DNA from 3 places in the Faecalibacillus sp. H12 genome. Region 3 is predicted to be linked to each of the others. Evidence: riboswitches for the same ligand, from Rfam matches in the RefSeq annotation. Region 3 holds a riboswitch; each other region holds the start of a gene.
What was found. A riboswitch is a leader RNA that binds a small molecule or an ion and turns the genes downstream of it on or off. The one in region 3 is predicted to bind cyclic di-GMP.
Positions count from the first base shown of each region.

Region 1 (3,293 bases), on a different contig from region 3:
CAGACATTTCTTTAATATCATTTTCAAACTTAGTTCTAAATGGTGAATTTGAAATATTATGAATTGCACGGTTAAAACCGTTTTCTCCATAAACTGCAATCCCACCTTTTTTTGTTCCTAAATGAGAATGATAATCAATACCAAAAAACAAATCAGTGACACAGTCTTTACGACTGACAACGCCAAACATACCACCCATATGTAATTTTCTCCTTTTTCATTTGTTCTCTAAATGCCAAAAATATGATAACATAAAACAAAATGAAGATAAAGGACATAAAAAAATGAAATTATATATAGTAAGACATGGTCAAACAGGTTATAACATTGATAATAAAGTTTGTGGCATTTCGGATGTGGAATTAACATCTTTAGGAAAGCAACAAGCTAAAATGGCCAGTGAACAATTAAAAGATATTTCATTAGATATGATTTTTGCCTCACCACTTCAAAGAGCACATGAAACTGCAAAAATCATAAATGAAAATCATCAATTAGAAATTAAAATAGATTCTAGAATTCAAGAAATCAATTTTGGCAAATTTGAAGGAATTGTTAATAATGAAGAATTTCAATATTATAAACAAAATCATGGACTCCATTATCCAGGCGGAGAATCTTTATTTCAAGTAGTCCATCGTGTGTATAGTTTTTTAGAAGAACTTGAAAATAAATATCCTGATAAAAACATTTTAGTTGTTTGTCATGGAGGTATCGTGCGTGTCATTCATAGTTATTTTAATGATATGACAAATGAAGAATTAATGACATGGTTACCCGAAAATTGTTGTATTCAAAGCTATGAAAAATAGTGACTTTGTATTGACTGAAAAGTGGAAAGTGTTATACTAATTATAGGAAAAAAGGAAAAGGAGAGTTAAATATGAACGTAGATAAAGATACTTGTATCGGATGTGGAGCATGTGCTGGTGTTTGTCCTGTAGAAGCTTTAGCATTTGATGACGAAGGAAAAATGGAATGTGACAAAGATACATGCATTGGATGTCAAGCATGTGTTGGAACTTGTCCAGTAGAAGCTATTTCAGCTGAATAATAAGATAAATTTAATAGTTATAAAGGACTTTTTATGATATATGGTTATATCAAAAAAGTCCTTTTTATTATGTTGAAAATTTTTCGGTCGAAAAAAAGCATATTTTGGTCGTAAAAGATATTTTTTGTTGAAATTATGTGATAATATTAGTTTATAAAAATTATATATTTTAAAGGCAAAACTATTGAAAAATAGTGACGCAAAGCTACAGAACTGAACCGTAAGGAAGTTGGCTGAGTTGCAGATGATGTGTACTTAGTCTTTTCTTGCGGCTTTTTTTATAATTATCATTTATCGTCAATATTTTTTTATAGTTTTGTAAAATTGGGAGGAAGAATAATGAATAGAAAGAAGAAGTTGTTTTCACTATTATTGGTGATAGCCATGATAGTAACAGCAGTTTCAACAAATGTATTTAGTGCATTTGCTGAAGAATCGGTAGATTTATCTCAATTTATTGATAAAAATCTACCAAGTGATGTAGTTGATAGAAGTTATATTAAAATTGGAGACCATCTTTTACAGCCGAATATAGAAAACAAAATACCGTATGGTTCAGCAATTTCTATCAAACTAGTATGGGGATTTATTGATAATCAGTTTCCAACAAAAGATAATAATACAATGGTTTATACTTTGCCTGATGGAATAACCATGGAAGAAGGAATTAAGGAACTAAAAGAAGGTGCGGAAACTGTAGGACATTTTGAAATAAAAGGTAATACAATTACAGTTAAATATAATGCAGGAGATCAAAGTGAATTATTTTTTAGTAAATCAAATAGACATGGTTCACTTATCATCAATGGAACTTTGAGTGATTCATTTACAAACAATCATGAAGGTGGAAAAGGGAAACTAGACTTACCAGGTGTTGGTCAATTTATCATTGATATGGATCGTGATAAATCTAACGATAAGGTAGATATTGAAAAAACAGGTGGAAAAGTTATAAGTGAGGGGGATAACCTTTCTGCAGAATTTAAATTAAAGGTTTCAGCAACTGGTCCACAAACAAACGTTGTTGTGACTGATCAAATGGATGAAAATATGACATTAGATGGAGATGTTCAATTTTACACAGATGAAGCCTGTACAATTTCTTATACTGGTACAGTTACAAATAATTTAAAAGAAACTAATAAATTTCAATATACAATTGGAAGTATGAATGATAAAGAAGTTTTATATGCTAAATATAAAGTAAAAGTAAAAAAAGATGTTTTTGCATATAATCCGGATGATTGGAATTCTAAAGTTGGAAATAACATAACTGTAAAGAGTGATACACAAACAAATGAAAAAAATTCTTATAAGAAATTAGAATATACTAAGAAAAATTGGGCAGAAAAAAAGCATAGTGTTACTGGTGATGATAGTAATAAGGTTATCAATTGGGAAGTTACGTTAAATCCTGGGGGTAATTTTGATATTGGTGGTTCTACTATTAAAGACTCGTTAGGTGATAATATTGGTGAATATATTGATGGAAGTTTTAAATGTAGTCCTTCTATTGAAGGATTAACATGGGAAAGTTTAACAACTGGAAATTTCCAAGTACCTGCTGGATGTGATAAGGAGTATAAGATGACTTACCAAACTAAATTTGGTGAAGATCCTAGTAATGCGCCAGCTATTACAAAGAGTAATACGTTCACTATTAATCCTTTTGGTAATACACAAAACACGGATTATACAGATTCATTTAAAGTAGGAAAAGAAAATTATCAATTTATTGAAAAAACTTGTCTAACAATAAGAAATTCACAAGAGGTTGCATGGCAAATAAAAATTAATGTTCCTGAAAATGGTATAAATCATTTAATTGTTAAAGATACAACGCCAGAAGGAATGAATTATAAATCATATCAAGTTAAAAGTGGATATAATGGTACACCAATATTTAGTCAAAAGGATAGAGAATTAACTTTTGACTTTGGAAAAGTAAATGAAGGAACTATTATTATACAAGTTATTACATCTCTAGATAATATTCCATCAACAACAACATCTTATGCAAATAAAGGTGAATGTTTTAATGAAACAAAGAAATTAGGGGAAAGTAATGCTAATTATGATTATAAAATTGAAACTTTTCTTGAAAAAGAAGGTTATTGGGGTAGCTCTTGTAATAAAGATGAAATGGCTTGGAAATTAATTGTAAAAAAAGTACCAACCGATGCAAAAAATGTTTTTATTGAAGATACACTTCCTGAAAATACACAGTATGTAGATAACT
Region 1 covers NZ_JABWDK010000013.1:7,595-10,887, reverse strand. The annotation lists gene HUU89_RS09310 (amidophosphoribosyltransferase) at 1-199, opposite strand, end outside; gene HUU89_RS09305 (histidine phosphatase family protein) at 285-812, shown strand; gene HUU89_RS09300 (4Fe-4S binding protein) at 884-1,054, shown strand; cyclic di-GMP riboswitch class I at 1,219-1,300, shown strand; gene HUU89_RS09295 (collagen binding domain-containing protein) at 1,394-3,293, shown strand, end outside.
Region 1: another riboswitch for cyclic di-GMP. It lies ahead of HUU89_RS09295 (collagen binding domain-containing protein); the one in region 3 lies ahead of HUU89_RS11975 (SpaA isopeptide-forming pilin-related protein).

Region 2 (3,293 bases), on a different contig from region 3:
CACTGAATATTGTGATGTCAGGTTATCAGGCACTTTGTCTGGTTCAGGAAGATGACGGATATTATTTCAGTGCAGATTCCTTTATAGAAGAAATGAGAGCTATTCAGTTTACTGGAAGCTGTCAGTGTGCCTATCATTATGTGGCTTCCTGTACGGTGAAGTGGGTAAATGATAAGTTACTGACATTTTTTAAAGACGCTGGTCTTGATGGAAAAGCAGGCTGGCAGTTGCTCAAAGAGAAAGAGTATCTTGGCAAACTGGATAATCAGAAAGAAGTTGAGAAATTACTGGAACAGTATATTCTTCGGTTTGAGCGAAATCCGAAAGAAGAACCGGAACTGAGCCATTTTCACTTATTTGATGCAAAAAGAAATGTGAAAGGTGTTCGGAATATGGAGATTGTAGATTATCTGGTGGAGAATGTTCAGTTTTTTGTCGTGGGAATCACACCTTATTATTATGAACACGGCGTTTTTCTGGAAGACCATGATGGGGTAAGAATGAAATACCGTATTCAGAAGCTGGTCTATCGAGATCAGGTACAGAGTGGCGTGATCAAAAGAATCTATAATCTGCTGATCACACAGCCAAAAGTCTACAGAGAGGCATATGAACTAAATAAACAGCCTGTGCGGTGGATTAACTTTAAAAATGGATATTATGATCCGGTTACGGGTGAAATGCTGGAACACAATCCTGATTATCTGACAATCAATCAGATTCCATTTCCCTATTATCCAGAGGATTGTGAGCAGGTGTTACAAGGCGGAGAAAATATCAAAAAGTATCTTGCATTGTCTCTTCCTAATAAAGAAGAACAGCAGATAGCAGAAAAGAATGAGAGCAGAGAAGCTGTGCCAAGAACTGGCGTTGAAGCAAATACAGTAGTTAAGGATGCGGGGAAAGCTGAAAGAAAGGCAATAACAGAGAAAAAGACAATGATAGGAAAAGAGAAGAAACTATCGATCCATGAACACTTGAAAAAATATGTACAGCTTTGGGCGTGACATTATCGCAGTTTTTTCAGGAAGGTAATTCAGAGAATCTGACAGAAAAATAGAAAGAAGTTCTAGGGATATGGAACGATCTGAGTACAAATGAGCAGGAAACAGTAATGTCAATGCTGCGTGGACTTCGGAAGTAGGAGAACAGTTCGAGTATATGTATCGGCTGTTCTTTTTTTGTTTTTGAACGTTAAAACGGTAGTTTTTTTCTTGTGCATAGTAGAACGTTAAAGTATAATAAAATTAGTTTTTTTGGTATAAGTTTAAAAGCTATATCTATAATAAGGAAATCGGCAAACCAGATGAAAGTCTGGGACGCAAAGCTACAGGGCCTGTAAAATGGCAGCCAGTTGCATGAAATGAGGTGCACTGTCTGTCTGACGGTGCTTTTTTACGGTGTTATTTCACAGACGTAACAATAATGATTTTATCAGGAAAGAATGAGGAAAATAAAAGTATGAAAAAGGCAAAACGTTGTCTGATAGCAGTGGTGTCAGGTGTACTTGTAGCAACTGCTGTCTTGTCTGGATGTGGACAGTCAAAGAAAGAAGTATCTAAAAACGATGATCATCTTACCGTTTATCTGTGGGAAAATCGTTTGATGAAAAATATTGCACCCTATATCCATGAACAGTTTCCTGATCAGGATATTGAATTTATTATTGGTAACAATGATACCGATTTATATAGTTATTTTAAAGAACATGATGAATTACCGGATATCATAACAGTACGTCGATTTTCTGGAACGGATGCACAGGACTTACAGCCTTATCTTATGGATTTTGCTTCTTATGATGTTGTTTCTAAGTATTATTCTTATGCGGTGCAATATTATAAGAATGCGGATGATGAAATCCAGTGGCTGCCAATCTGTGGTATTCCGCAGACGATCATTGCCAACAAAACACTGTTTGATCAGTATGGCGTAAAGATTCCAGAAAATTATGAGGAATATGTACAGGCCTGTCAGCAGTTTTATGATAATGGTATAAAACCGTATTCCATGGATCTTGGTGAAGACTGGTCAAATAATGAGATCATCCAGGCGGCGGCAATCGGTGAGTTCACAAGCCTGGATGGTATTGAATGGCGAAACGGTGCAGAGACTGCATCGGATGAAGTAAAGTTTGATGATGCATTATGGAAACGTATTTTTTCAGAAACCAGTCAGTTTCTGAAAGACTCGCACTTTGGTAAAGAAGATATCAATATTGATGTCGATACAGGAATCCAGATGTTTGCCGCAGGAAAATCAGCAATGTTTCATGGACATCCGACGGTTATGCAGCAGCTGCAGAAACAGACGGATGCGGAGCTGATCCGTATTCCTTATTTTTCACAAACATCGGATGAATCCTATGTGTACATGACTCCGTCCTTAAACATTGCATTTAACAAAAACCTGGAAAAAGACCGGGAGAAACTGGATACTGCACTGGATGTGCTGGATTGTATGATTTCAGAAGAGGGGCAAAAGCTGATTGCGGATGGAAGCGGTGTTATTTCATTGAATACAGATGTTCCAACCATGATGCAGGATGTGCCTGGACTGGAAGAGGAAATTAACAATAATGCTGTTTATATCCGATATTCCGCTCAAAAGTCATTTGATGCAAGCCTTGAGGCTGTTCACGGATTACTGTCAGGGGAGATGGATGAAATACAGGCTTATGATACTTTGCGCAGTGTAATGAATCGTAAAGATCCAGAAGAAAAAGCAACGGTGAATTTTAAAAATGAATATTCCATCTCACTGAACGATAGAAATGGCCGTGATGCAGCATCTTCCATTTTAACTACGATTAGAGAAGAAAATGAGGCACAGCTGGCTCTGGCGCCATATTATTATTTCACTTCCTCTATGTACAAAGGAGAATGCACCAGCAGCCGGGTTGGCATGATGACAGCGAAGAGTTCAGATACAGCATTATATTATGCAAAAATCAATGGTAAACAGGTTTATGAACTCGTGGAAAATTATCTTGCTGATGCTGATGAGAATTTTTACGTAACCAATAAATACGAATTACCAATTGCATCCGGTATGAAAATGATCGTCAATCAAGCGGAAAGTGGATTTTCATTAAAGGACTTAACAGTTAATGATAAGAAAATAGACAAAGAAAAGGAATACTCGATTCTTCTTACAGACACCACAATGTCTGTTTTGAAAAAAATAAATCCGAAATGTGAGATTGAGCAGCTTAAAGATACCACATTATCAAGTGCATGGACCAAAGCAATGTCAAAAGGACAGCAGCCGTCAGCACCGGAAGACTATATAGA
Region 2 covers NZ_JABWDK010000008.1:54,003-57,295, reverse strand. The annotation lists gene HUU89_RS07565 (hypothetical protein) at 1-1,007, shown strand, start outside; cyclic di-GMP riboswitch class I at 1,287-1,362, shown strand; gene HUU89_RS07555 (ABC transporter substrate-binding protein) at 1,462-3,293, shown strand, end outside.
Region 2: another riboswitch for cyclic di-GMP. It lies ahead of HUU89_RS07555 (ABC transporter substrate-binding protein); the one in region 3 lies ahead of HUU89_RS11975 (SpaA isopeptide-forming pilin-related protein).

Region 3 (3,293 bases):
TGTAAAGCATACTACCTGAAATATCTAAAACCATCATAATATCAGCTACTGCTTCTTTTTGAACTACGCTTGAACTTGTAGATAAAGATTTAGCAGTAATGTTAATATCATATGTTCTTTCATCCCAATCTTTTACTTTTGCAGTCTTGTCATATTGTAAAGAGTTTTCAATAATTTCTTGAACCTTTTTATTTTCAATTTTATATTTACCATTTGTTTGTGCTACTTCTTGTTCTTGATCATCTTTAACCAAGTAGAGCTTTGCAACTGCATTATTATTGCTATCAACTGTAACTCTTACTTTCCATGTATCATCAGAAACTAAATAGCCATCTGGAGCACTTACTTCTGTTAAGGTATAGGTACCTTCTTTTAAACCACTAAAAGTAATATTTCCATCACTAGTTGATTTAACTCTACTTGCTTCTTTTGTTGAATCATTTTCTAACTTAAATACTGCATCACTTAATCCATTTCCGTTTTCATCAACCTTTTGAAGATTCAAATCAGCTTTTGGCTTTTCTATAACATCAACAACTTTTGCATTTGGAAGAGTAAATTCCATTTGACAATTAGATTCTCCAGCGCCACGTTCCATATAAAGAATTGTTAATTTATGCGTTTGATTTTTTTGCTCTTCTGTTAAACTTCCAGGAGTTAAGCCTAATTTACTCCACAAATCAACACTATCTGTAGCTGCAGCATGAATTCCACCTAAATCAATAATGACATTGGTATTATCTAAAACCACCCACATATCATCATCACCGGTAAATTTATAAGTCAAATCACCGACATAATCACCTATTGCGAATTCAACATCATATCTCATTCCAAAAAAGTAATTTGGTGTTCCTTCTGTAGAATAATCATTAAGTGGGAAGAAATTTGAACCACTTGTTGTCACTTCTTTATTATTTTGTGCTGTATCAATAACTGAAGTTAATTTATAAGTATCACCTGTTTTATGAAATTTCAAATTCATACTATCTATATAACGTCTAAGATAAGTTTCTTTTCCATTGATTGTTACTGTTTCATTACTCTTAACAAAGAATCCTGGTTCAGTATAATTAAATTTTACATTTCCATCACTATCTATACCATTCAACAATCCTTTAATTACTTTGCTGCTTCCTGTATAAGCATTAACATCATAGTCATCTTTCATCAATTCATAAGAATATGTTTCATAATTGTTTCCTGTACCTAAATCACTTCTACTTTGATATTCAATATTTTGCCATCCATTCCAATAAACACCTTTCCATGAATTTCTAGATGTACCAGATGTCAATCTTTGATTAGTATTATCTCCTAACATATTAAAAGAATAATAATTTCCATTTGATTCACCAGCTCTTACTGTGTAATCATAGAAAGAAGTATCTCCTAATACATCTGTTTCTTTGGCAGTGTAATTCACTACAACCGTTGCACTTCCAGTCCCTGTCAATTCAATATAATTTTTATTTGATACGGCATTTCCATCAACAGTTACACTACTTACATCCCAATTTATTGCTTTAGCGTAATCGTTGATTTTTGATCCATAAGATAGAGTTTTCACATCATCTGAATAGATTTTTTTGCTTCCATTATAATGTTGAATTGTAACTGTAATATCTTTTCTATCGCTACTTTTATTTTCTATTACATAACTAGAAGCAGTTGTTTGTGCTGTTGCACTTCCTGTAGTAGTACCACTTCTTTCATTAGCAGAGGCAATAATTGCACTACTAATAACTACTGCTATTGCTAGAACAAATAAACCAATTCTTCTCATACGTTTCAGCATAATTTTTACCTCCCATTTTAATATATATGTTCACCATTTTATTAAATATTCCTATAAGACGGTAAAAAGCCGCCTATTCTTTTTTTGAATTGGGCGGCCCGGCAATCATATACTTTTGTACTTAGACCCGTAACTTTGCGTCATTAGCTTTCACTAATTTTGCTATTATCCTTCACTAGAATCCTATCATAAAATCAACGCTTTTTCAATTTTTCAAAAGCCATTTTTTTTAACAAATTTTCCTAGTTTTTCACATATTTTTTATTTAATTTTATTATTCTATATCCTTATTCAATTTTTGACAACCCTACAAAACCAAACGACATTTTTTAAATCTAAACTGCACTAATATTCCTTTCTCCGTTCTATCTATTGACATATTTATTATAGAAAATATATGTTCATAAATATATAAGGGGTGTCCGTCATAGTTACAAATCTTTACTTTTTCAAACTTTTTTCGTTCCTTTTTATTATTGAGACTATGAGTATCATTCACTTATATTATATAGATTCATTCTTTGCTTGTCAATTTTATATAAAAGAAAAGTGGGATGAAATTCATCCCACACATCTGATAATTTAAAAGAAACAAATTATTCCCTTCTTTTTTCCTTTAAGAAGATAAAGATACACACTAAAGAAATAAACAATAAAATTACATAAATAACAATATTTGTATTATCTCCTGTTTTTACAGTTGTCACATTTGTTTTATAAACAACTTTTTCTTTAATTTGTTTAGAATTATATAAATTAAATGTTTGATCATCTACAAGTTGAGCATCTCCAGAAATCTTCGTTACAATACCATAATCATCTAATTTAAATTCTGTATCACTTGCTTTTACATAACCTGTTGGAGCTTCAACTTCTCTTAAGATATAAACAGTATTTACATTTAATTCTCTTAAAGTGCTAAAGGTATCCGCTGTAGAAACCCAATCACAAATAACTTTTCCAGTTTCTTTTTCAAGAATTTGTAAATGTGCTCCTGTTAAATAATTACCTTGATTATCTACTTTCGTTACGTTTAATTTAGTTACTTCATCTGCTACTCCAATAGCTTCTAAGTTCACACTTGTATCTTCATTTTCTAATAGCGCTATTGATTGTTGTGCATATAAGTTTAAACTATCCTCTTGTTTTTCTTCTTCTAAATCTTCTTTTTGACCATCATAAATTAATTGATAAGAAATTTTACCATTTTTATGACGTATCCATTTAATTGTAAATGTCTTTGTCTTATATTCATCAACTGTATGTCCATTAGGTGCAGAGATTTCTTTAAAATAATATTGATATTCAGGAACAGCTTTCATAAATGTCATATATCCTTCACTATTAGAAGTTTGTTTTTCAATAAGAATATCTGTTCCTTTTTCATTTACTTTATATAATCCATAAACAGCACCTTCCAAAGGATCTTTCGATAAATCTTTAGAACGTTTTTGAACAGTTAATGATAACGGATGATAAATATTATTAAATGTAA
Region 3 covers NZ_JABWDK010000026.1:14,413-17,705, reverse strand. The annotation lists gene HUU89_RS11975 (SpaA isopeptide-forming pilin-related protein) at 1-1,798, opposite strand, end outside; cyclic di-GMP riboswitch class I at 1,888-1,972, opposite strand; gene HUU89_RS11970 (Spy0128 family protein) at 2,395-3,293, opposite strand, start outside.